4 regions of the Marinomonas sp. 63XJN7_9_ISO-PGPR-S23-217 genome follow, and region 1 is predicted to be linked to each of the others. Evidence: predicted binding sites of a transcription regulator. Region 1 holds the regulator's gene; each other region holds the start of a gene.

What was found. Region 1 encodes FNR, which switches genes on or off when oxygen is low (the NO sensors DNR and NnrR bind a similar motif). Its sites were predicted from a motif close to TTGATNTANATCAA; they were not measured.
Region 2: the regulator FNR is predicted to act here: its motif matches at 3,021-3,034, upstream of hpaD (3,4-dihydroxyphenylacetate 2,3-dioxygenase).
Region 3: the regulator FNR is predicted to act here: its motif matches at 2,249-2,262, upstream of paaF (2,3-dehydroadipyl-CoA hydratase PaaF).
Region 4: the regulator FNR is predicted to act here: its motif matches at 3,213-3,226, upstream of yiaY (L-threonine dehydrogenase).

What each region holds. Positions count from the first base shown of each region.
Region 1 is NZ_CM149678.1:2,765,078-2,771,094, forward strand. It holds gene AC0VYI_RS12905 (CBS domain-containing protein) at 1-405, shown strand, start outside; gene tusA (sulfurtransferase TusA) at 482-715, opposite strand; gene AC0VYI_RS12915 (alpha/beta family hydrolase) at 763-1,350, opposite strand; gene hemN (oxygen-independent coproporphyrinogen III oxidase) at 1,514-2,884, shown strand; gene fnr (fumarate/nitrate reduction transcriptional regulator Fnr) at 2,900-3,661, shown strand; gene AC0VYI_RS12930 (adenine phosphoribosyltransferase) at 3,687-4,229, shown strand; gene AC0VYI_RS12935 (IS1182 family transposase) at 4,470-5,813, opposite strand; gene AC0VYI_RS12940 (YfaZ family outer membrane protein) at 5,899-6,017, opposite strand, start outside.
Region 2 is NZ_CM149678.1:2,553,134-2,559,150, forward strand. It holds gene AC0VYI_RS11920 (aldehyde dehydrogenase family protein) at 144-1,502, shown strand; gene AC0VYI_RS11925 (GlcG/HbpS family heme-binding protein) at 1,645-2,067, opposite strand; gene hpaD (3,4-dihydroxyphenylacetate 2,3-dioxygenase) at 2,072-2,926, opposite strand; gene AC0VYI_RS11935 (helix-turn-helix domain-containing protein) at 3,180-3,920, opposite strand; gene hpaE (5-carboxymethyl-2-hydroxymuconate semialdehyde dehydrogenase) at 4,159-5,622, shown strand; gene AC0VYI_RS11945 (5-carboxymethyl-2-hydroxymuconate Delta-isomerase) at 5,687-6,017, shown strand, end outside.
Region 3 is NZ_CM149678.1:2,329,695-2,335,711, reverse strand. It holds gene paaH (3-hydroxyacyl-CoA dehydrogenase PaaH) at 1-533, opposite strand, end outside; gene paaG (2-(1,2-epoxy-1,2-dihydrophenyl)acetyl-CoA isomerase PaaG) at 533-1,324, opposite strand; gene paaF (2,3-dehydroadipyl-CoA hydratase PaaF) at 1,393-2,178, opposite strand; gene AC0VYI_RS10880 (phenylacetic acid degradation protein PaaY) at 2,539-3,126, shown strand; gene paaX (phenylacetic acid degradation operon negative regulatory protein PaaX) at 3,198-4,124, shown strand; gene AC0VYI_RS10870 (dihydrolipoamide acetyltransferase family protein) at 4,184-5,473, opposite strand; gene AC0VYI_RS10865 (alpha-ketoacid dehydrogenase subunit alpha/beta) at 5,483-6,017, opposite strand, start outside.
Region 4 is NZ_CM149678.1:4,164,840-4,170,856, reverse strand. It holds gene AC0VYI_RS19580 (helix-turn-helix transcriptional regulator) at 1-220, opposite strand, end outside; gene nudK (GDP-mannose pyrophosphatase NudK) at 486-1,067, shown strand; gene AC0VYI_RS19570 (LysE family translocator) at 1,185-1,817, shown strand; gene yiaY (L-threonine dehydrogenase) at 1,981-3,129, opposite strand; gene AC0VYI_RS19560 (MFS transporter) at 3,341-4,657, shown strand; gene AC0VYI_RS19555 (OmpP1/FadL family transporter) at 4,688-5,776, opposite strand.

The DNA.
Region 1 (6,017 bases):
CGCATGAAGGTGGTCGTTGATGAGAAAAATAACTTTGTCGGCGTAATCAGTCTAGAAGACCTGTCAGAAGATGCTTTTATTAAGCACGTGGCAAATGGTTATGCTCGTTCAGAATTGCTTGTTGCAGATTTAATGAAACCAAAAGATAAAGTACTAGCCTTGTCTTATGCCTCTCTAAAAAATTCTGATATTGAATCTTTACTGTACAGTCAACGCGAAACGGAAGGCCAACATTTACTCGTTATTGATGAAGAAACAAAAACCATTCGAGGCCTCGTTTCTGCAAGTGATATCGCTCGCCAGCTACGCTTAGACATTGATGTAGCCTTCTCTAGCTTTAAAAACATATACAAAATTGCTTTATTAGGTGAAAAATATAATAGTAAAAAACTTAGAGTAGCCTAGAAAAAGATTACTCATCAAGCGTGTTTTGCCTATAAAAATGAGAGGGTTCAAAGAATGACTTTGAACCCTCTCATTTTTATCCTTCTCGTCTTTGAATCCAATAATAGTAAACGTCCCCTTCTTGCTCTTGCTTAACCAAAGTATGCCCTAAAAACCGACAAAATTTAGGTATATCCCTGGTCGTAGATGGATCTGTTGCAACCACTTTTAGCACCTCAAGGGGCTCTATTTTTTTCATCTCCACATGTAGCATCATGACTGGCTCTGGGCACATTAATCCGCTAGCGTCTAACAATGAATGGTGTTCCATAATCTGATCCTCCGACTGATTCCCCCTATTATAAACCTCCAGGTTGGCTAGACAAACTTTTCTGACAACCAACTATTAACCATGCTAGCCACCTTTGAAACCACCTCGTCTTGTGTTATGGCCTGCTTTTTTAGCGTCTTAAAATCATGATCGGCTCCTTCAACCCACATGATGTCAATATTCTTGTTGAGTTTTTGCTCCAGGACCCAAGAAGACTTACCGAACACATCCCTCGTCCCTTGAATAATCAAGCAAGGGACATCAACAGCTTCCAAAAACGCCAAACGATGCTTCTCCGGTTTACCGGGAGGATGAAAAGGAAAACCAAAGCAAATAACCCCCTTCACTCTATTATCACTTGTCAGCTGCGTTGCAACTCGCCCTCCCATCGATTTACCCGCAACAATGAGAGGGTCCGAGGCACTTAGGTAGTCAGCAAATTCTGGTATTAATGTATCGAAACGTGGCGGCGGACGCTTTTTTCCAGTGGCCTCTTGTTCCTGCATATAGGCAAAAGTCACGGGTATGACAGGGCAACCTTTTTCTCCTAACTGCTGGCTAATGCGTTGTAGAAAGTCACTATTTTTGTGACCGACGCCCGCTCCATGAGCAAGATAGATAGGCAATATTTGCATGGCTTCATCTCAACACTAAAAACGAGTTTTTTAACTTGAATAAAAAGTTTCTCTCTTGAACTTAGCAAGATTTTTATTTTGACCTTAAAACCTTGATCCAAGTCATACGAACAGAATCCCCATAAGAGTAAACTGCCATTAGAAAATTTAATAGGAAAACATCATGATCTGGGATCCATTACTCATTCAAAAATACAACTTATCAGGCCCTCGGTATACTTCCTATCCGACAGCTCCGTTGTTCGATGCCTCCATCAGCAAAATTGCTCTCATCGATAGAATGTTAAGGCCTTCAGACGCCCCAATCAGCCTCTACTTCCACATCCCATTTTGCGCTCATCTTTGTTACTACTGCGCCTGCAACAAAATTGTGACAAAACAATACGACAAGGGCGAGGAGTATGTGGAGTTATTAGGAGAGGAAATACGCCTACGCAGCTTAATGATTGACGCTGATCGTCCGGTGACACAACTGCACTTCGGAGGTGGCACACCAACCTTTTTGTCTGAGTCACAATGGCAGCAGTTATTTGATGTAATCAATAGACATTTTTCTTTGATTACCAATGGCAGTCAGGACTATAGCGTTGAGATTGACCCTCGAGAGATTAGCAAGTCAAAACTGACACTTCTGACAACCATGGGCATAAATCGCGTCAGCATAGGCGTTCAGGATTTCGATATATCGGTCCAAAAAGCCATTCACCGCATACAACCTGTTGAAATAGTTGAAAAGCTCGTCAATGACTGCCGCGAACTCGGTATACGTTCTATTAACTTCGATTTAATTTATGGCTTACCGTTTCAAACTCTAGACGGTTTTAAAGAGACGCTGAATATCGTTTTGAGATTACAACCAGAACGTATTTCCGTCTTTAACTACGCTCACTTACCTGAGCGGTTCCCAGCGCAAAAACGGATTCCAGAGGAGAACCTACCTTCTGCAGAAATGAAGCTGCATATACTCAAAATGACCATTGATACATTAATAGAAAATGGCTACGTCTATATTGGCATGGACCATTTTGCTAAGCCTGATGATACGTTGACGATTGCTCAAAACGAAGGCAAATTGCAACGTAATTTTCAGGGGTACACCACCCATGCAGATACAGATTTGATTGCCTTTGGCGTATCCGCGATCAGCAACTTAAGCGGCGTGTATATCCAAAACCATACTGACTTGTCTCTTTACCAAAATAGCATTGAAAACGGTCAACTCCCTATTATGAAAGGCTATATCAGCGATAATGATGACAGAATTAGACATCGAGTCATTATGACGCTTATCAGTCAATTTAGATTAAGCTTTCAAGCCATAGAACAAGAGTTTACTATACGCTTTAAAGAGTACTTCGCAGTAGAGCTTGCTAAATTAAAGCAGCTAGAATTGGATGGCATCATTGAAATTCTGAGCCAGCAAGAAGATACTATTATAAAAGTAACAGATCGGGGACGATTACTTATTCGCTGCGTATGCATGGTTTTTGACAAACATTTGAACAGCGTAGTCAAGTATTCAAAAGTAATATAATCTAGGGAGAGTGAAATGCCCGCAACACACACACAATCACGTTTTAGCAGTAAGTTATCTTCTCAGTGTCAAAATTGTAGCTTAAGTGCGCTATGCCTACCTATCGCTCTGGCAGACGAAGATATTAATCGATTAGATCAAATCATTGAGCGAAAACGCCCTCTAAAGAAGGGGGAGGTGTTATTCCATCAAGGCCAACCTTTTAGTTCTGTCTTTGCCGTGAGAACCGGCACACTAAAGACTTTTAATATTACCTCTTCAGGCGAAGAACAAATCACAGGCTTCTATTGCCCTAGCGAACTGGTTGGTCTAAGCGGTATCGATGATAATACCTACCCTATTTCTGCTAAAGCACTAGAAACAACCACCGTATGCGAAATCCCATTCAGTCATTTGGAGAATCTTTCCGCACAAATCCCGTCACTCAAACACCAGATGTTCAAAGTAATGAGCCGTAAAATTGGCGATGATCAGCAAATGATGGTACTTCTGGGCAAAAAGAATGCTGACGAAAAAGTAGCCTCATTCCTTCTTAACCTATCGAACCGCTTTAAAAAGCGTGGTTATTCAGCGACGTCCTTCCGACTTTCCATGTCCCGTGGTGAAGTGGGTAACTATTTAGGCTTAGCAGTAGAAACAGTTAGTCGTGTGATCACACGCTTTCAAAAAAACGAATTAATCCAAGTAGATGGTAAAGAAATTTCCATTATTGACTTGCCAGAAATGCAAAAACTCGTGGGAGTTGCGCCTGACTGTGGTAAAATAGCTCAGTTTTGAACTACAAACTAGGCGCACTTTGATTATGCTGTATGATGATTTCTACGTTAAGTCATTAATTCGTTCTGTTGAAGACTGGCCAAAGCCAGGCATCAACTTTCGAGATATCACCCCTATTTTTAGCGACCCAAAAGGCATGCGTATGGTCGTTGATGCTTATGTGCATCGCTATATTACCAGCGATATTACTCATATCGCTTGTATTGATGCTCGTGGCTTTTTGATCGCGGCCGTACTGGCATATGAACTACAAAAACCGCTGATTTTGATCCGTAAAAAAGGGAAACTGCCTGGCAAAACCATTTCACAAGCGTACGACTTAGAATACGGTTCCGCTGAGTTGGAAATTCAGGAAAACTCAGTAAAAACTGGCGATAATGTTTTATTGTTTGATGATCTTATTGCTACAGGTGGCACCCTATTAGCAGCTATTGAGCTATTAACGAGCCAAGGTGCAGAGGTTAAAGAAGTGGCCGCTATTATTGACCTGCCCGATCTAGGTGGAAGCCAAAAATTACAGGATAGAAACATCCCCGTTTTTAATCTGTGTGCGTATGAAGGTGATTAATCATCTATTTGCCTTTATTCACTAGAGGCAGTCTAAAGCATCAATAAAAAAGGTGGCGAATGCCACCTCAGGTTACTGATAAACCCCAGTTTTTTGCTGGGGTTTTATTTTTCTGAGTCTTTTGCTCACATTCCTTCCTAAGTGACTCAAGATATCTCATTAGTTACTTAGAGCTCTTTGAGGCCTTTTATTAAGGCTCTGACTATCGATTTCGTCATTTTTTTGAACAAATAAAAGCCTCTAGCTAAGCATTAAGGCTATCTTTTTCATATTTTGGGCGGCTGCCGTTAATAGACATTGAGAAGCTACTTTATCTGTTCCTCGAAATCGTGCATATCGATAGCCATGCAGCTCTTTTGCGTCGGCAAAACTTCGTTCCACGGTTTCCTTTCGTCTGGCATAAATGACTTTGCCTAATGGGGTTAGCCGATGGGCATTGATGCGTTCTTTGCTATCTTCCCAAACATGACGCGTAATGGTTTTGACCGATTTTTTGTTTGTGGTGCAGCGGTGCTTTTCTGGGCAGTTCGCGCAGATCAGGCTATCTGAGTCGTAGTGACGGTAACCTTCTCGAGAAGTGGTTTTGTAAATGAGTTTTTCACCTTGCGGACAGAAGTAGACATCTTGTTCCCTGTCGTACTTGTATTCGCGTTTATAGAAGAAGCCTTTCTTGTGATTAGGACGACGATAGCCCATCACGGCATAGATATGTCGTTCTTCTAACCCATGACAAACTGCCGAGGTAAAGTACCCCGCATCGACTCCGACCGATGTGATGAAAAGCTTAAAGCGTTCTTTGATTCGGTCCAATCGCTCTAAATAAGGGACAGCATCGTGGACATTGCCTGCGGTGACGTGTACGTCAGTAATAATGTTGCAACGTGCATCAACCGTTCGGTGATCTAAGTAGAAGAACCCTTTGGGCTTAGTATCTCGTACCATATAGCCACTCTCTGGATCCGTCGTACTCTGCTTGATTTCACGACTCTCCACCTTGTTTTTTTCAGGTGGTAAAGGCTTTTTTCCATGAACGAGTCGATCCTCCTCAACGGCCTTATCGAGCTCATCCATATACGCCTGTCGGGACTGTTCAACCACTACTTTTTCAAAATGCTTTTTGTTCGCATTGGCTTTAAGGTGTGTGGAGTCCGTATAAAAGGTGTTTCCGCCAACTAACTTGTGTTTTATAGCCTGGAGTACGATCTCATCAAAGATCTTTTGATAGATATCGGATTCCTTAAAACGACGTGTGCGGTTTGCACTCAAAGTGGAAGCATCGGGAATTTTGTCAGTCAGGCCTAAACCTAAGAACCAACGATAAGCGACATTAACTTGAACCTCTCTAATCAACTGACGTTCACTACGAATACCAAAAAGGTAGCCAATAAATAGCAACTTAAACATGAGAGTAGGATCGAGAGCGGGACGACCGTTATCCGCGCAATAAAAATCCTTCACAAGATCATGTAGAAAGGAAAAATCAATAATTCGATCAATCTTGCGAAGCAAGTGATCACTGGGGACGAGCTCGTCGATGGAAACAAACTCTAAAGTAGACTGGGTTTGAGGGCGTTCTTTAAGCATGCCGTTATTATAAAAAATCCCCGCCGAATGGCGAGGACTTTATCAGCAGTCTGAGGTGGCGAATGCCACCTTTTTTTATGCATTTTTAAAAGACCACATTGGCACCAACAGAAATGCCATCATTACTTTTTTGGCGCTGACCGTTTTTGTAAATGGCTTCAGTCGCTCCGTAACTAATAAAAGCACGAGTATTGTGTGTTGTCA
Region 2 (6,017 bases), 210 kb from region 1:
TAAGAGAGGACGATAGTGAATTTACTTAGTTCATGAAATCCTATTGCCTTAAATAGACATAAAATATCCCTTTGGGGACATGGTTTGTGGGCTTGTATTCATTTAGTTTTTTTAACCTTAATATAAAAATAAGCGGAGTTTTCATGAGCCTTGATGTTATTAACCCAGCCACAAAACAAATCTATAAAAGTGTTGAAGCTTCCAGCGTCGAAGAGCTAGATGGCATCATTGAAAAGTCAAAGACTGCATTTTCAGTTTGGAGCCAAAAAACTCATGAGGAGCGCTCTGCTGCGCTACATAAAGTCGCGGCGGCGCTTGAAGAAAACAGTGCAGAACTTGCTGAAATCATTACCTCAGAACAAGGTAAGCCGCTTTCATTAGCGCAATTTGAAGTAGGTGGTGCGGTGGCTTGGACTCGTTACAATGCTGACCTGAATTTAGCCCCAGAAGTCATTGAAGACAGTGAAGTTAGACGTGTAGAGGTGCATCGTACACCGATTGGTGTTGTGGCTTCTATCACACCATGGAACTGGCCTTTAATGATTGCCATTTGGCATGTTATTCCTGCCATCAAAGCAGGGAATAGCGTTGTCATTAAGCCTTCGTCATTAACGCCTATCAACACCATTCGCTTAGCAGAAATCATCAATGAACATACTGTACCAAACTTGGTGCAAGCGTTTGTGGGAGAAGGTGGCATGGGTGAACCTTTAGTTACTCACCCAGATGTGAAAAAAATCGTATTTACTGGCTCGACTCCAGTCGGTAAGCGTATTGCCTCTTTGGTAGCGAACGACCTTAAAAAGGTAACTTTAGAGCTTGGTGGTAATGACGCTGGTATTGTGTTGGAAAACGCCGATATCGATAAATTGGCCGAGAAGATCTTTATGTCTTCTTTTATCAATATGGGTCAGACTTGTGCTTGTTTGAAACGTCTGTATGTTCATCGCTCTAAATACGATGCATTGTGTGATGCGCTAACTAAGATTGCTGCTAGCCAAGTCGTGGGTGAGGGCATGAAAGAAGGCGTGACGTTCGGCCCAGTTCAGAATCAAACACAGTACGAGAAAGTGAAAGCCATGATTGCAAGCGCACAAGCTTCTGGTGCAGAAGTAATTGCGACAGAGCTTCCACCAGGTTTGAACGGCTATTTCATCGCACCGACGATTATCAAAACATCGCGCCATGATATTGATGTGGTATGCGATGAGCAGTTTGGCCCCGTTCTTCCGGTTATTCCTTATGATGATCTTGAAGAAGTGATGAAACACGCTATTCATAAAGAGTTTGCTTTAGGTGGATCGGTATGGGGAGAAGCATCTCCTGAGCTGGAATGGGTTGTGAATCAGCTGGATTCGGGGACTGTGTGGGTAAATAATCATGCAGAAGTGTTGCCTCATGTGCCATTTGGTGGAAACAAAGGATCCGGTATTGGCGTAGAGTTTGGTATGGAAGGTTTACTCGAGAATACGCTACGTAAAGTGGTAAACCGTTCTAAATAACACAACGTATCCGAATTCTGAGTAATCGACTGAAAGCGCCTGATGTGATCATCAGGCGCTTTTATTTGTATTATGCCTAGAATAGCGGCGTCTCCTAAAGATCAGCACTATTCGATGCCGATATCTCTGCCAATAAAGACGCTTAGAAAAGGCTGTTTATGGCGCTGGTCGCACAATCAATATCTTGCAATTCGCTGCCGCCTGAAATGCCAATGGCTCCGACTAGATTGCCCTCGATCGTAATCGGCAACCCGCCACCTAAAAACGTGAAATTCGGTTCACTTTGCAGTGCGAAAAGCGTGTTGTTTTTATCGGCTAGGCGGGTTTGCCAGTCCTTTGTTGGGATCTTAAAGGAGGCTGCGGTTATGGCTTTTTTGCGGGAAACGTCGTAGGAAATACTTGGCGCATGGTTCATGGCAGCGCTTGCTAACACATTACCAGAAGGGCAGACAACCGTTATGCAGATATCAATGCCCAGTGTTTCTGCATGCTGGACGGCAACACTACAAAGTTGTAGTGCTGCTGTTGTGCTTAATGTGTGTTTGATGATTGTTTTATGTTGCATAGTCTCACTCGATTGGGAAAAGGACATTTACTTGTCCGGTACCAGAACTTGGAAAGTAGTTAGTGATAATTTCAGCTTTACCTTGATAATCTTTCCAGCCTAAGGCGCCAAAGAGCATTGCCGTATCATGCATGCCGCCTTCGCCGCTGCAAAATTTAGCGTATTCGGGCAGCATATCTAGAAAGGTTTGTGTTTCGCCGGATTGCCAAAGATCCAATACTCGCAAATCCACTTGGCGATGGAATTCCCGCGAAATGGTAAACGTGCCATTGTTTTGCTCATAAAGATGGTTTTCCCATATTTGATGGGATAAAGAGCCAGAAGCAATCAGCATGACGTTATTGTCACTGTTTTCGATTGCCTCACGAATGGCTTCTCCAATGAGGCGCGATTCTTCTAAGGAATGTACTGTGCACCACGCCGCGATCGAAAGAACTTTGAAATGTTTGTCCTCGTTCATGTAGCGCATAGGAACCAAGGTGCCGTATTCGAGATCCAAGGTTTCTACTTGATGTGAGATCATATGGACGCCTTTCTCTGTTGCGGTATTGGCAATCAGATCGCCCAATTCTGGGTTGCCATCATAGGAATAGGCAAGATCTTGAATGAAATGAGGGAATTCATGGCTGGTGTAGACACCCTCATAATGGCGATTTGCATTAATATGATGTCCTGCATTGACGAGCCAATGAGTGTCAAGGACAACAATAGTATCGACACCGGCTTCCTTCGCTCTACGTGCTATCTCTTTGTGGCCATTGATGGCTTCTTGTCGGCATCCCTCTAATCGCCCAGGCTGCTCAGAGAGCAACATGGTTGGAACGTGAGTTACTTTGGCTGCGATGCTTAACTTTCCCATAAAATCTCCTAACAATATTATTTTTATTAACATGTTAAATAAATGATGTTTTTAACGCGTCTTCAATCTGCTTTCTTATAAAATGAAACTAACGTTGACTTACAGCAATCTCTGAATCAAATTCAGTCACTAGCGTTACCCAGAGTATAAAAAGTTTCTTTCAGGTTTTTATTTGTGTATGTGAACAAGCGCTTTGCTTCGAACAAAATCCGATTATTGATCATTTTTTGGATTGACTTCATCGAGGGTCACTTTAAGCGATAAAATGATGGAAGAGTTCTGCTTGGGATTTGATACCGAGCTTGCGGTATATATTTTTCCTATGATTCTTGACGGTTCCTTCAGAGACAAAACATTTACTGGCAATCTTGCTGGAAGATAAACCATCTAAGATAAACCCAACGATTTCTTTTTCTCTCTTGGTTAAATTGGATAAATTTGAGTCAGGTTGAGGCTTAGACAGTGTTAATTTTTTGTCCGTGACCTTGCTTGAGCGAATACGCTCGTGCGTTTGAATCGCCGTTTTTATTGGGTTTAGGGTGAGGGTTAGCTCGTCATAAGCCATTTTTTGTGCTCGGTGGTTATCATTTGTGGAATACGCAATGCATATGCTTCTACCATCTTGAGTGCCAATCACGATATTCGTCTCATTCTGCCAGCCGAGTTGTTGGTAAAAACTGTCATAGTAGGCTGATTGATAAAACTCCTGTGTTACTAGGCTGTCGAGAGTGACCATCTCTTTGTGTTTTTTTTGGCAAACCAAGTCGTAAACGGGGTCCAACAGATACGCCGATTCGCAATAGATCTTGTCCAGTTTGGACATGGGACACTCGCCAAGAAGAACGGGCTTGTCCGCTTTCGAGTAACTGACAATTTTAATCTCATCAATGACATCAAGGGTTTGGATAGAATGGGCAACTTGGTCATAGAAGTGTTCTTGACCAATGCTTTCTATCAGGCTCGGTAATGATTGGTATAAGCTTAAAGTTACCATTTTTTCATGCCCTTATTATAAGTTCTTGTTAGGGGACCTCTTTTGATAAATCCGTCTTATTCAAAGGTCAAAATTTCATCTCTGGTTCACTGAAAGCCATTTTGAAAATTATTGCACTTTATTTGGCTTTCCTTGACGCAGTTACTTGACACTCCAAGGTCATTACGTTTAATTTATTTAACATGTTAATTAAGTTGAGTCAAAAAATACTCGATTTCTTACTTGGAGAAGAATAAAAATGATTAAGAATTTGATAAACGGGAAATGGGTTGAAAGCAAGGAGACGTTTCAAACCTTTAACCCTGCGACGGGAGAAGTGCTTGCCGAAGTAGCCCATGCGTCCGATACACAAGTCGCAGAAGCGGTTGCCGCTGCAAAAGCCGCGTTTCCAGCTTGGGCCAACATGCCCGTTGCTAAGCGTTCTAAAATCATTGAAAAAATGGGGGATTTGATTGCTCAGAATGTCGATGAATTGTCTGCTTTAGAAACCGCTGATACAGGTTTGCCTCTCTATCAAACTCGCAACGCACTTGTGCCTCGAGCGTCTAACAATTTCTATTTCTTTGCCGAGAAGTCTCGTCAAATGAACGGTCATACCTATCCAATGGATGACCAAATGCTGAACTACAGTTTGTACCAGCCAACTGGTGTGTGTGCTTTGATTTCGCCATGGAACGTTCCTTTTATGACCGGAACCTGGAAAACAGCACCTTGTCTTGCATTGGGGAATACGGCGGTCATAAAGCAGTCCGAATTATCCCCTTTGACAACGGATTTTTTAGGTAAGATTGCCCTTGAAGCGGGTGTTCCTGCGGGCGTATTTAATGTGGTTCATGGTTTTGGTGGGACAACCGGAAACGCCTTGATTACGGACCCAAGCGTCAATGCCATTTCGTTTACCGGCGGCACGGCAACGGGTAAACACATCATTGCGAATGCTGGCCTGAAGAAATTCTCCATGGAATTGGGTGGTAAATCTCCCGTGATGATTTTTGATGATTGCGACTATGAGCGTGCCCTCGATGCTGCTGTATTCGGCATTTTCTCCATCAACGGTGAACGCTGTACAGCCGGTTCCCGTCTATTTGTTCAAGAAACTATTTACGACAAATTCTGTGATGATTTTGCCGCTCGTGCCGCCAAAATCAAAGTCGGTGATCCAAATGATATGCAAACTCAAGTGGGCTCATTGATCTCTAAAGCGCACTGGGAAAAAGTCACTGGCTATATCAAGTTGGGCATTGAAGAGGGCGCCAAGCTCATTGCAGGGGGACCTGATAAACCCCTTGATGAGCTTCCAGAGCATCTTAAAGGCGGCCACTTTGTACGTCCAACCGCCTTCCGTGATGTTACCAATACCATGCGAATTGCTCGCGAAGAAATCTTTGGCCCCGTTGCTGTGATCATCCCATTCAAAGATGAAGCAGACGTTGTGAAGATGGCCAATGACAATGATTACGGACTGGCTTCTTACTTATGGACTCAAGATGTCAGCAAAGTACATCGCATTGCGCGTCAAATCGAAGCGGGCATGATGTTTGTCAACAGCCAAAACGTGCGAGATCTTCGAACCCCATTTGGTGGTATGAAAGCATCTGGCACAGGGCGAGAAGGGGGAGATTATAGTTTCGAAGTCTTCTGTGAACCTAAAAACGTCTGTATCAGTATGGGCAATCACCACATTCCAAAATGGGGTGTCTAGGAAATGATTACCATGCAGAGAGGCGAGGTTCTCTCTGCTTTTTTTTCGTTTAGAGAGAAACGTTATGCCGCATTTTATTATTGAATACTCAGCCAATCTTGAAGAGAAAATTGACTTTCAACCCATGTTCAAAGCGTTTCACGATTATGTGATATCAACGGGGCAATTTCCTATTGGCGGGGTGAGAAGTCGTGCGATTCGACTTGACCATTTCCGAGTAGCAGATGGTCGAGAGGAATTCTCCCTGTTAAATCTAAATCTCAAAATAGGTCACGGTCGAAGTCAGGAGCTCAAGCAAGAGGTGGCAGAAAATGTTTTTAAGATTTTGTGCGACTTTATGGCACCTATTACTGATACCAGCTATTGCCAAATATCGTTTGAATTAACGGAATTGG
Region 3 (6,017 bases), 440 kb from region 1:
GCAGCCGCTGTATCAAATACCGTTGTCGCGATCTCTTTCGAGGTAACCAAACCTGAGACCACTTCCACCAGCTTCATAATCGGGGCGGGGTTAAAGAAGTGCATACCCACCATACGCTCTGGATGTTTCATACCTGCTGCTAAACGGGTAATGGAAATAGACGAGGTGTTTGTCGCTAAAATACATTGTGCAGAACAAATAGACTCTAGTTCCGCAAAGACCGCTTGCTTCACGTCCCTATTTTCAACAATCGCCTCAATCACTAGGCCGGCATGTTCAAAATCCGCTAATTCATTTGCCACCTGTAGGTTGGCGACTGTTTGCTGAACTTGCTCTAGGGTGAATTTTTTACGCTCGACTAAGCGCTTCAGTTGCTTTTCAATGGAAGCGATGGCTTCTTTTGCAGCATCAGCACGATTATCATAAAGCTTCACAATATGGCCTGATTGAGCCGCTACTTGGGCAATCCCAGCGCCCATGGCACCAGCCCCAATCACACCAATCATCATTGATTTGTCTAAAGCTGCCATCATTACTCTCCTTTAAACTCAGGAGTACGTTTCGCCATAAAAGCAGCCACCCCTTCACGATAATCTTGGGTTTGTCCCGCTAAGCGCTGCAAATCACGCTCTAAAAGCAATTGCTCTTCTAGGCCATGGTCAAATGTCTGATTTAACGCCCGCTTAATATAAGCCAACCCTTTTGTAGGTTGCGTCGCCAAATGTTGAGCCAGGGTTAAGGCTTCTTGTCGAAGTAATTCATCATCCACAACGCGGTTGACTAATCCCATTTCCAACGCGGCGTCGGCGCTGACAGGTTCACCCAATAACGCCATTTCTTTTGCCTTTGCCATCCCCACTAAGCGAGGTAAAAACCAAGTGCCTCCCGAGTCTGGAATCAGCCCAATTTTGCAAAACGCTTGGATAAACTTGGCTGAACGCGCCGCAATAATCAGATCACAGGCTAGAGGAAGATTAGCACCGGCCCCCGCCGCGACACCGTTCACAGCGCAGATAACAGGCATAGGCAAGGCTTGAATGGCTTTAATCAGAGGGTTGTAAAATTTCTCGATTGAGAGACCTAAGTCGGGTGCATCAGCAGTGGGATCCACATTGCGATCAGACAAATCCTGTCCGGCACAAAACCCACGACCTTCCCCAGTCAAAACCAAGGCACGAACTTGTTTATCACTCTTAATTTGTTTAAACGCCTCACGCACCTCTAAGTGCATGGCCTCATTAAAACTATTAAGTGATTTAGGACGATTCAGGCTAAGCAATGCCACACCCGAGTCCACTGAATATAAGATATGTTGGAAGCTCATTAAGATAACGCTCCTATTATTATAGTTGGACACTTTGAACACGGCGTGGTGCAAAGGCCTCTTCTAAATTATTGACCCGTAAATTTGGCAGGACGTTTTTCTAAGAAAGCAGCAATGCCCTCTTCACGGTCTTTGGTACCAGCCAATACCGTAAAAGCATGCCTTTCGAAACGTAGACCCGTACTGAGGTCTGTCTCCATGCCTTTTAGTATGGACTCTTTCGCAAGACGTAATGCCAATGGACTTTTTTTAGCAATCTGGGAGGCGACTTCCATCGCTCGGGTAAGGGTTAATTCTGGTTGGGTAATTTCACTAATAAGACCCGCCTCTTTTGCTTGAAGCGCGTTAATCGGCTGGCCTGTCAGCACCATTTGCATGGCAAGGGATTTACCGACAGCACGTACAAGGCGCTGGGTACCACCAGCTCCGGGCATGATGCCTAGATTAATCTCTGGCTGACCAAATTTGGCATCGGTTCCGGCGATAAGAATATCGGCGTGCATTGCGAGTTCGCAGCCCCCCCCTAAACAGTAACCATTAATGGCTGCAATAAGGGGCTTAGGAAAACGACTGATACTTTGCCAGCTTTGTTGACGAGGGTCCTTTAGAATCCCCACCATATCTCGCTCGGCCATTTCTTTTACATCTGCCCCTGCCGCAAACACACGGGCAGAACCAGTTAGTACGACAACTTTCACTGACTCATTCGCTTCAGCTTCATCTAATGCCAGCGCCAACTCACCCAGCATGGCGGTTGTCAATGCATTTAGCGCTTCAGGACGATGTAACTGAATTTGCTGTACACCATTGGCCGGTGAATGAACATCTAGCATGCTATATAGACTATTGGACATTTGACCTAACTCACTATTTGTTTAACGCACGGTTTATTTTTTTATTTGTCAGCCTTAAAGACGCGATACATTGATCTAAGTCATGATCAGCCATTATAAGATGAACCAAAAAGAGACACGGTTCAATGTTTTTTTTAATTTTTTTTGTATCACTTAAAAGACATTCGAAAAAATTCCAATAAAGCATTAAAAAACAATAATTTAAAGATTAAAAAAAGATGAAATTGATTTTTATTAACTGATCCATCAGTAAAAAAACCAAAATTTAGATTAGATTAAGACACAATATTTGTATAAAATTCCAAATAGTTGAAGTATTAAACAGATAGCCAATACCAAATACAAAAAGAGAGAAAAACGATGGCCTGTTACAAAATTGATGGCGTTACGCCCGTGGTTCACCCAACCGCTTATGTTCATCCTACTGCTGTTTTAATTGGTGATGTTATTATTAAACAAGGCTGTTATGTTGGCCCAGGCGCCTGCCTAAGAGGAGACTTTGGCCGTATTACCATGGAGGAAGAATCTAACTTACAAGATAACTGTGTTGTTCATGGGTTTGCTGGCAGTCATACCATCATCGGCAAACATGGGCATATTGGCCATGGCGCTATATTGCATGGTTGTGTTATCGGTGAAGACAGCTTAATCGGTATGAACGCCGTAGTGATGGACGAAGCGAACATTGGACCAGAATCTATTGTCGCCGCAGCGGCCTTTGTTAAAAGTCGTTTTTCTTGTGACGCTCGCTCACTGCTAATGGGCAGTCCAGCAAGACTCGTCCGACAAGTCAGCGATGAAGAGTTAAAATGGAAACAAACCGGAACGCAAGAGTACATCGACCTGACCACTCGCTGTTTGGAATCTATGGTTGAGTGTCATCCCTTAACCGAACCTGAAGCCGATAGACCCAGCTTGAAAACGGGCCATCATAAGCCAAAAAAATAATTAGCTTTACTCTTAAGGCACCATTTCAGAGAATGGTGCCTTCAATCAAACGATACTCATAGCCTGTCTCAATGAATGAACTAAAAACACTTAACACTCTACTGAAGCGTTTTCAAAACCAAAAACCTATTAGAGCCTCCTCTTTAATTATTTCTCTGTATGGTGATACCATCGAGCCCCACGGCAGTACCGTTTGGTTAGGTAGCCTAATCAATGCCCTGGAACCGATAGGCATTAGCGAACGCTTAATGAGAACCTCAATTTTTCGACTGACGCAGGACGGTTGGCTAGAGAGTGAAAAAGTCGGCCGTAAAAGCTATTACCGCTTAACGACGCAAGGACACAGAAAATTCGAGCAAGCTTTTCAGCGCATTTATAGCCCGAACATACAAACTTGGAACGGTTCATGGCTACTCATTATTGGCAGCCATCTCAATCCTGATGAAAAAAAGCAACTAGTGGATGAGCTTCAATGGCAAGGCTTTGCCACGTTTTCCACTCAACTGATTGCCAGCCCATGTTGCGATAAACAAACCCTCAAAGCGATTTTGCTCTCCCTTAATCTAGAAGAGAAAGTCATTGTCTTTGAGGCCTCATCAAATACTCAGTTTAGCAATAAACCGATACAAGAATTGGTTAGAGACTGCTGGAATCTGGACGCTCTCAGCCAACATTACCAAGAGTTTATCGAATTATTTTTACCAGTTTGGCAAGAGCTTTCCGAGCTGGATACACTTGACCCGCAGTCTTGTTTTTTAACGCGAACCCTATTGATTCATGACTACCGTAAACTCTTGCTAAGAGACCCGCATTTACCAAGAGAACTTCTCCCAATAGACTGGGAAGGCAGAGCCGCACGTCAGCTGTGCCGAAACATTTATCGCAAACTCACGCCAGCAACGGAAAAATGGATTGAGCACAATCTAGAGTCCGTTCACGGGCCATTGCCAGAAGCCAACGCTTTATTCTATGAGCGTTTTGGTGGGCTTAATAGCTAACACGCCCTGATCATACAGGGCATCAGATAATAACGCCCTGTATGATATTCATTGCCTTGCTACTTTCCCCACTGTTCAATCGTTTCAACAAAATGACTCAGGAATGCGTTCGCCTGATAGGCATCTAATGCCCTATGATCAATGCTAAGGGAAACGTAACATTTGGGACGAATGACCATGGTGTCCTGCCCATCGATCTCTTCAACAACCACCCTTTTTTCCAGCTTACCAATGCCCAAAATCGCCACCTGGGGCTGGTTAATAATGATGGGGGTCGCCAACAGGCTACCACTGACCCCGTGATTGGATATGGTAAAGGTTCCTCCTTTCATGTCCGCTGGGGTCAACTTACCCTGTCTGGCTCGCTCCGTTTGCTGTTGCAGCAAGGTAGCCACTTCAAACAGTTTCTTCATCTGTACCTGCTTAATAACAGGCACAACAAGCCCATCGTCTCCCAACGCGGTCCCCACTCCGATGTTAATGTCTTCCAATACTTCTAAGCTTTCCTCATGAAATCGTGAGTTGATGACTGGGACTTTTTGGATGGCCTGGGCCGCTGCCACCACAAAATACGCGGTAAAGGTCAACTTCACACCCGCTTCATCAAAGCCCATTTTGCACAGTTTTCTGTGCTCGATCACGGCCCCCATATCCATTTCAAACACACTGGTGACATGGGGCGAAGTACGCAGCAGGCTGTCCACCATATGATTGGCAATGGCTTTACGCATGGGCGTATGGGGAATCATTTGGCTCTTTGCTTCGCTATTGTTACCTGACGAGATGGGTGAATCTGAATCATCGGACCCCATAGCAGGTTTTTCGTTGATAAAAGCCAGAATGTCATTTCGAGTCACCCGCCCCCCCATTCCTGTACCAGCAATTTGCTCTATATTGAGATTATGCTTTCTCAGTAACTTTCTAACCGCTGGACCAATAAGATGACGCCGATTTTCTTTTCCTCTTACACGCCATCCTAATTTAGGCGCTGCGGCATCCTGTGAGTGATCTCTGTTCGAACGCTCAGACTCAGCAGAATATTGCTCGCTGGTTTCCAACTCGCTACCTATGGATTCGCTGCTTTTCTGTTTTTGATCTTGCGTCAGACCACTTTCTAAATAGCCAAATATGGTTTTTTCACCCACCTCTTCACCAGGAGAGACAAGCATTTTGTCTATCACCCCATCCTGCTCAGCACACACCTCCATTGCCACTTTGTCGGTTTCAAGCTCAAGGATGGGCGCTCCTTTTGTCACATGTTCCCCTTCTTTCACTAACCATGTAGACAAGGTGGCGATCGTGCCTTCCAGCGTGTTATTCGGCAATGTAATCTCGATTGATTGATTCATAACATCCCCTCACACTTCAATTTGGCTTTTCATTGCGTGAGCAATGGTGTCTTCATTGGGAAGCGCTCGATCTAACAAGCCACTATTATGAGGGCTGGGGATATCGGGCATGGTCAAGCGTTTAATGGGTGCATCCAAAGAAAAAAACAGCTCATCCGCAATCGTGGCGGCGATTTCAGCCCCAAAACCAGCGGTTTTATTATCTTCATGAACAATTAGACAACGCCCCGTTTTTTCCACAGATTGAAACACTGCCTCCTTATCCCAAGGCTGAATGGTTCTAAGATCAATCACCTCAATTGCCATATCCAAACGCTTTGCCGCCTTTTCACAGCGCTCTACCATCGCCCCCCAACAGACAACCGTTAGAGCAGTTCCGACTAGAATTGTCCTCGCTTTGCCAAACGGAATCACATAGTCATCTCCAGGATATGGTCTACGGGACCAGCTATTATCCAGCAAAGATCGATGCTCAAAGAAAATGGTTGGATTGTTGTCTCTTAGGGCATAGCGCAACAAACCCACCGCGTCTTCGGCATTAGAA
Region 4 (6,017 bases), 1.4 Mb from region 1:
CAGTACCCTCATAATGAGAGGGATGCATGGGATCGATGGACCAATACTTCTTTGGATAATCCTCCATCATATCATCAAGATCGTGGTCTGAGCTGAGTTCCTGCTTTAATTGTGCCCATGGCACGTAGATAAAAAAACGGATGCCATCAACGGGTAGCAACCGATGAATTAGCGAAAACAGCTCTTGCTCAAACTCTTCCGTTGGATGTGGCTCGCTCATAAATCACCGTTATTGTAGTCTATTGGCCGTTCACTTAAGTCAGGCAAAGTGTTAAAGAGAATGGGATTCATTAACTTACTCTCTACTTAACTAATAGTAAAATCTCTATATGATATTTTTTAGAAAAAACTGTTGAAGTATCTGCTTTTATTGGTGATTTTCTTATTTTTTGTTTAGCCCTTGGTGGTGTCAGGCTGGCTACAAAGTCAATTTTTTGTGTTATTAATCTCATCTGGTATCTATCGTATGAATGAAAGGGAAAACTATGGGTGTGGATATTCGTAATCTAGAAAAGACGCTTTTATCTGATAACTGGTACACCTTAAATAAGGTGTCGTTTGACTTGCAGAATCAGCAAGGGCAGTGGCAACGGCAAGAGCGTGAAGTCTACGATCGGGGCAATGGGGCGACAATTTTGCTTTATAACCTGAAGAAAAGAAGCGTGATTCTGACGAGTCAGTTTCGGATACCGACCTATTTGAATGGTAATGCCGATGGTATGTTGATCGAAACCTGTGCCGGACTTTTGGATCAAGACAATCCAGAAGATTGTATCAAGCGGGAAACCCAAGAAGAAACTGGTTTTAAAGTGGACAAGGTGAGGAAGGTGTTTGAAGCTTATATGTCCCCTGGTGCTGTAACAGAGTTGTTGTATTTTTTTGTGGCGGAATACTCAGACGAGATGAAAGTATCCCAAGGCGGTGGTCTTGAACACGAGCAAGAAAATATTGATGTTCTCGAGCTGGACTTCAAGCAGGCTTGCGATATGGTGGATTCTGGCGAGATCAAAGATGGGAAAACCATTATGTTATTGCAATATGCCAAGTTGAATAGTCTATTTGGGTGATCAGTAAATAGTGGATCATGACCACGATTATGTCGGTCATGGTGCCTTATCTTAACCTGTCGGTCTGGATTTTGGGTTTTATATTTTTAGCGGATTTTTATCAATAGAGAGGGATGAATGATGGCATTTCACATATGGACGGTGTTTTTCTTGGCGTATTTAGTGACCACGCTTTCTCCTGGGCCGAACGTATTATTGGTGCTTAAAAATAGCATCCAGTTTGGTTGGAAGTCGGCTTTTATTACCATTTTGGGGAACCTCTCTTGTCAGTTTATTATTGTCTGTCTTGTGGCGTTGGGGGTGGGTGCTCTCTTGCAAACGTTACCCACTTGGTTTTTGGTGATGAAGATCATGGGTGGAACCTATTTGATCTATCTTGGTATCAAGGCGCTTAGGTCGAACAAAAAGTCAGCGTTTGATGCAGTGGAGACAAAAGTCACTCAAACGAAAACAGGCGGAGCCCTTTTTGTCGAAGCTTTTTTGGTATCGGCGAGTAATCCCAAAACATTGATCTTTTTATCGGCTTTTTTACCTCAGTTTTTAACGCTTGATTCGCCTGCCTACCAACAGTTTTCCGTTATGTTTGTCACCATCTGCGCTATCGTTACCTGCGTCCACATCGGTTACGCTTTTGGCATAGCTCGTTTAGGGAAACGCTTCTCTTTGAAGAACATGGAAGCCAAAATATCTAAAGTGACGGGTGGTTTATTTATCACTATGGGGGGCGGGATTTTGTTAAGTAATCGCTAAGCTTTATCCTGAAAAAATGAGGCGCGACACTTAAAAAGTGCTTTTGTATATGCTTAATAGGAAAGGCTTTCGGTGCTTGGAAACGGAATGAAAGGCACATATCAAATTTTGGAAAAAAGGCCTTGTAGATGGGCTACAAGGCCGGTGTTTCGCCGCGGTTGGGTTAGAAAGCCGATTTGAAGATGGCGACGACGTCTTCATGGCTTGGTTGAATTGGGTTGGTGAATCCACAGGCGTCTTTCATCGCATTGCTTGCCAATGTGGCGAAATCTTCTTCTTTCGCACCTAGCTCTTTTAAGCCAGCAGGGATATTCACGCTCTGAGATAACTTGACGATGGCAGCAATGGCTTCATCCGCGCCTTCTTTGTCACTCATTCCCTGTACTTCCACACCTAGGGCTTTCGCAACGTCTTTCAGACGAGGGGCCGCCACTTGGCTGTTGTAGCGTTGCACATGGGGTAATAAAACAGCGTTACAAACACCGTGAGGCAGGTCATAGAATCCACCAAGTTGGTGCGCCATGGCATGTACATAGCCCAAAGAGGCATTATTAAAGGCCATCCCCGCTAGAAACTGTGCATAAGCCATTTGAGTGCGAGCTTCCATATTAGATCCGTTGTGAACCGCTTCGTGTAGGTTGTCACGGATGAGTTCAATGGCCTTAATGGCGCAAGCGTCAGTAATCGGATCGGCTGCGGTAGATACGTAGGCTTCAATGGCATGGGTTAAGGCATCCATCCCCGTTGCTGCGGTAAGAGCTGAGGGCATTCCCGCCATTAATCTTGGGTCGTTAACCGATAGGATTGGTGTGACATTTTGATCGACAATGGCCATTTTTATATGACGTTCTTGGTCTGTAATGATACAGAAACGTGTCATTTCAGAGGCGGTGCCTGCGGTGGTATTGATGCTGATTAATGGTAGTTGTGGCTTTTTAGAAACATCCACGCCTTCGTAGTCACTAATGTGACCACCATTTGTCGCAACCAGTGCAATACCTTTGGCGCAATCATGGGCAGAGCCACCGCCAAGAGAGATAACACAGTCACATTTGTGCGTATGCAAAACATCAAGACCCGCATTCACATTCTCAACCGTTGGGTTAGGTTGAACGCCATCGTATACCAAGCTTTGTATCCCCTGTTCTTGCAGAAGGGTTTGGACTTCGGTTGTCACGCCTAGTTTGGTCATGCCTGGGTCCGTCACTATCAGCGCTTGCGTAAAACCTAATGCTTGAATTTGTTTGACGGCATCATTAAGCGCGTTTTCGCCCATGATGTTTACAGCAGGTATATAGAATGTACTACTCATGATGTTTACCTCTTTGTATATTTAGGCCACATGTTTTTTCGTGATCTTTGATGCTATTGTGGCCCTGCTGGCCACAGAATGATTTGATTTATGACAAGAACTCAGCATAAAGAGGGACATCTGATTGGGGTGGTTGGCTGTAGTGCATGATAGGGTCGACATGTTTTGTCATTTTCTAAAGATCTGTCATCTTTATTAAGGGAGTCGCATTGTGTCCAATGCTTTTACGAAAACTGAACGTAGCTGGGTTGTCTATGATGTCGGTAACTCGGCTTTTGCGTTAATCATCTCAACGACGATCTATACGATTTTTTTTAATACCATCAGTCAGCGTGCGGGCCTTGCACCAGAAGACAGTACCACTGCTATTGGTCTGATTAATGCGGTCGCATTTTTATTGATTGCTATTATTTCGCCGTTGCTTGGCACCTTTGCCGATTACCAAGGGAATAAGAAAAAGCTATTTAGTGTGTTTGCCTTTTTAGGAATTATCAGTGTTACCTCCATGATATTAGTGGGGGATACTCAGTGGTTGTTAGCGGCGGTGATTTACAATATTGCTATGTTGGGGTTTGCTGGGGCGAATATTTTTTATAATGCCTTTTTGTTGGATGTTTCACCCAAAGATCGTTTGGATAAAGTGTCTGCGGCAGGGTTTGCATGGGGCTATATCGGTTCGACCATTCCGTTTGTTATCGCGCTAGGTATTATTTTTGCTTTTTTCAAAAATGACGATGGCATTACGATGATGGGATTTGCCTCGGCGTTTTTGATTACCGCTGTTTGGTGGCTGATTTTCACTGTACCCTTGCTAAAAAATGTCGAACAAAAGTACGGTATCCCGCCCTCTACAACCCCTTTAAAAGATACTTGGCGTCGACTGGCGCAGACAGTGGCAAAAATCAAACAACAACGGGCGATTTATCTCTTTTTAATTGGCTATTTTCTTTATATTGATGGGGTCGATACCATCATTGTTATGGCGATGGACTTTGGTATGAAAAACTCGACCATGGGACAGGTGGATTTAGTGCTGATCGTATTAGCTATCCAGATTATCGCTTGGCCTAGTACCTTGTTGTACGGTCGCTTATCTGAGTCCCTTGGAACGCGCAGCATGATTCTTTTTGGCATTGCTACCTATGGGGTGATTACCCTTGTGGCGGCTTTGATGGAGTCTATGCCATCGTCTTGGATTAATGGCGCTTTTATTCTACTGGCGGTGTTGATTGGTACCGCGCAGGGCGGGGTTCAGTCTTTGAGTCGATCGTATTTTGGCTCTTTGATTCCGCCTGAGCAATCGGCGGAATTCTTTGGTTTTTTTAATATCTTTGGTAAGTTTGCCGCTATTTTAGGGCCCGCTTTGATTGCGTTGTTTACTTATTTTATGAAGGGGCATGTACTTGCGTTCGCTGGCCTGCAGTTTACAGGATATTCACTTGGCGTGTTGTCGTTGATGGTCTTTTTTATCGTCGGTGGCGTGGTGTTGGTGATGGCCGATCGTGAAGCCAAAAAAGACCTCGCCTGAGGTCTTTTCATAAATCTAACGTGAGTGTGTTTAGAAATGATGGGACACTTTTATCCCCAATCCAGTGGCATGATTATTATCGAATTTGGTTTCGTTTCCCGATAGGCTGGTTTTGGCATCACCAATCCATGAGTAGCTGACTCCTGCCGCAATGGCCGTACTTGGTGTTGCTTGATATTTCAGTCCGACAATTAAGGCTTTATAGCCATCGGTTGGGGAAAGGTTGCTGACGATATCACCGGACGATTTTTCATAGGCCACCGCCAATGAGCCGGACCAAGTGTCTGTGATTTTTTGACCAATGCCTAAGCGATAAGAAATCGTATTTTCACCGTAATCAACGATATTTTCTCCTGGACTGATATAGGTTGTGTAAAACTGGGGCGTAATTTGCGTTTTTTTCCATTCGACCCAACGTGCTGAAAACAGTAATAGTGTGGTGGGAGTGATGCCCGTCTGAAAGTCAAAATTGATGGATTTCGGCATGGTGACATTAAGTGGTGTTTCGGCGGCCAGTGAATTGCTTGTGATGGCTTCTTTATTGTGAAAGTGGATCTTTATTGGTGAGTTATACGTCAGTGCGGCCCGTAGAGCTATGTCGGGAATTTCATAGGCTACCCCTACTAAGTAGCCCCAATCGTTTTGAGTGTCGGTCTTCATCGAGTAGGTGGCACTGGGTAAATGCACTTTTCCCTTGGAGGTAAGATTTCGTGCGCCTGCGTAGACCGAAAAAGGCGTATTAATTTTGTAGCGCAAGATGCCGCTTACTTCCACCGAGTCTACCGAGGCGGTGGTGCCTGCAAGTGGATAACCCGTCCCTGATGGGTAGCGAAGATCGGCGCCGTAGGGTTGATCGACTATGATTGCCATCGACCAGTCGTTTGAAAGATCTTGTTTATAAGCACCGCCAAATTGTGTAAAGCGTTTGCTGACATCACCAGAGTGAAGAGGACCCAAAGAACCAGAGATATTGGGTTTAACGGTATAAGCGTTGAGCTCTAAATAGGTGCCTTTTTCAAACAGGGCTGTAATGGGCTGACCTGAGCGGTCCATACCACCTGCATAAACAGTCGTTATACTGAGGCTGCCTAAGCTAACCACTAAAAGTGTTTTTTTCATTATATTTCCCCTGTTTTGTTGACGATCCACAACCGCTTAATAATTACCGAGAGCATTTTTATGAGAGAGGACAATGAGCGCATGCAGTGAATTCTAAGTGTATTATGTTTCATTTATGTATTCTTGTGTGTTTAGTCGAACGAGAGGGGAAAGGTTGGTGTAAAAATAGTGTTATAAATATGTATTATATGGCCATTTTTTTGATGGCGATAGTGTGAATGCCCCTATATTGTCGTGAGAA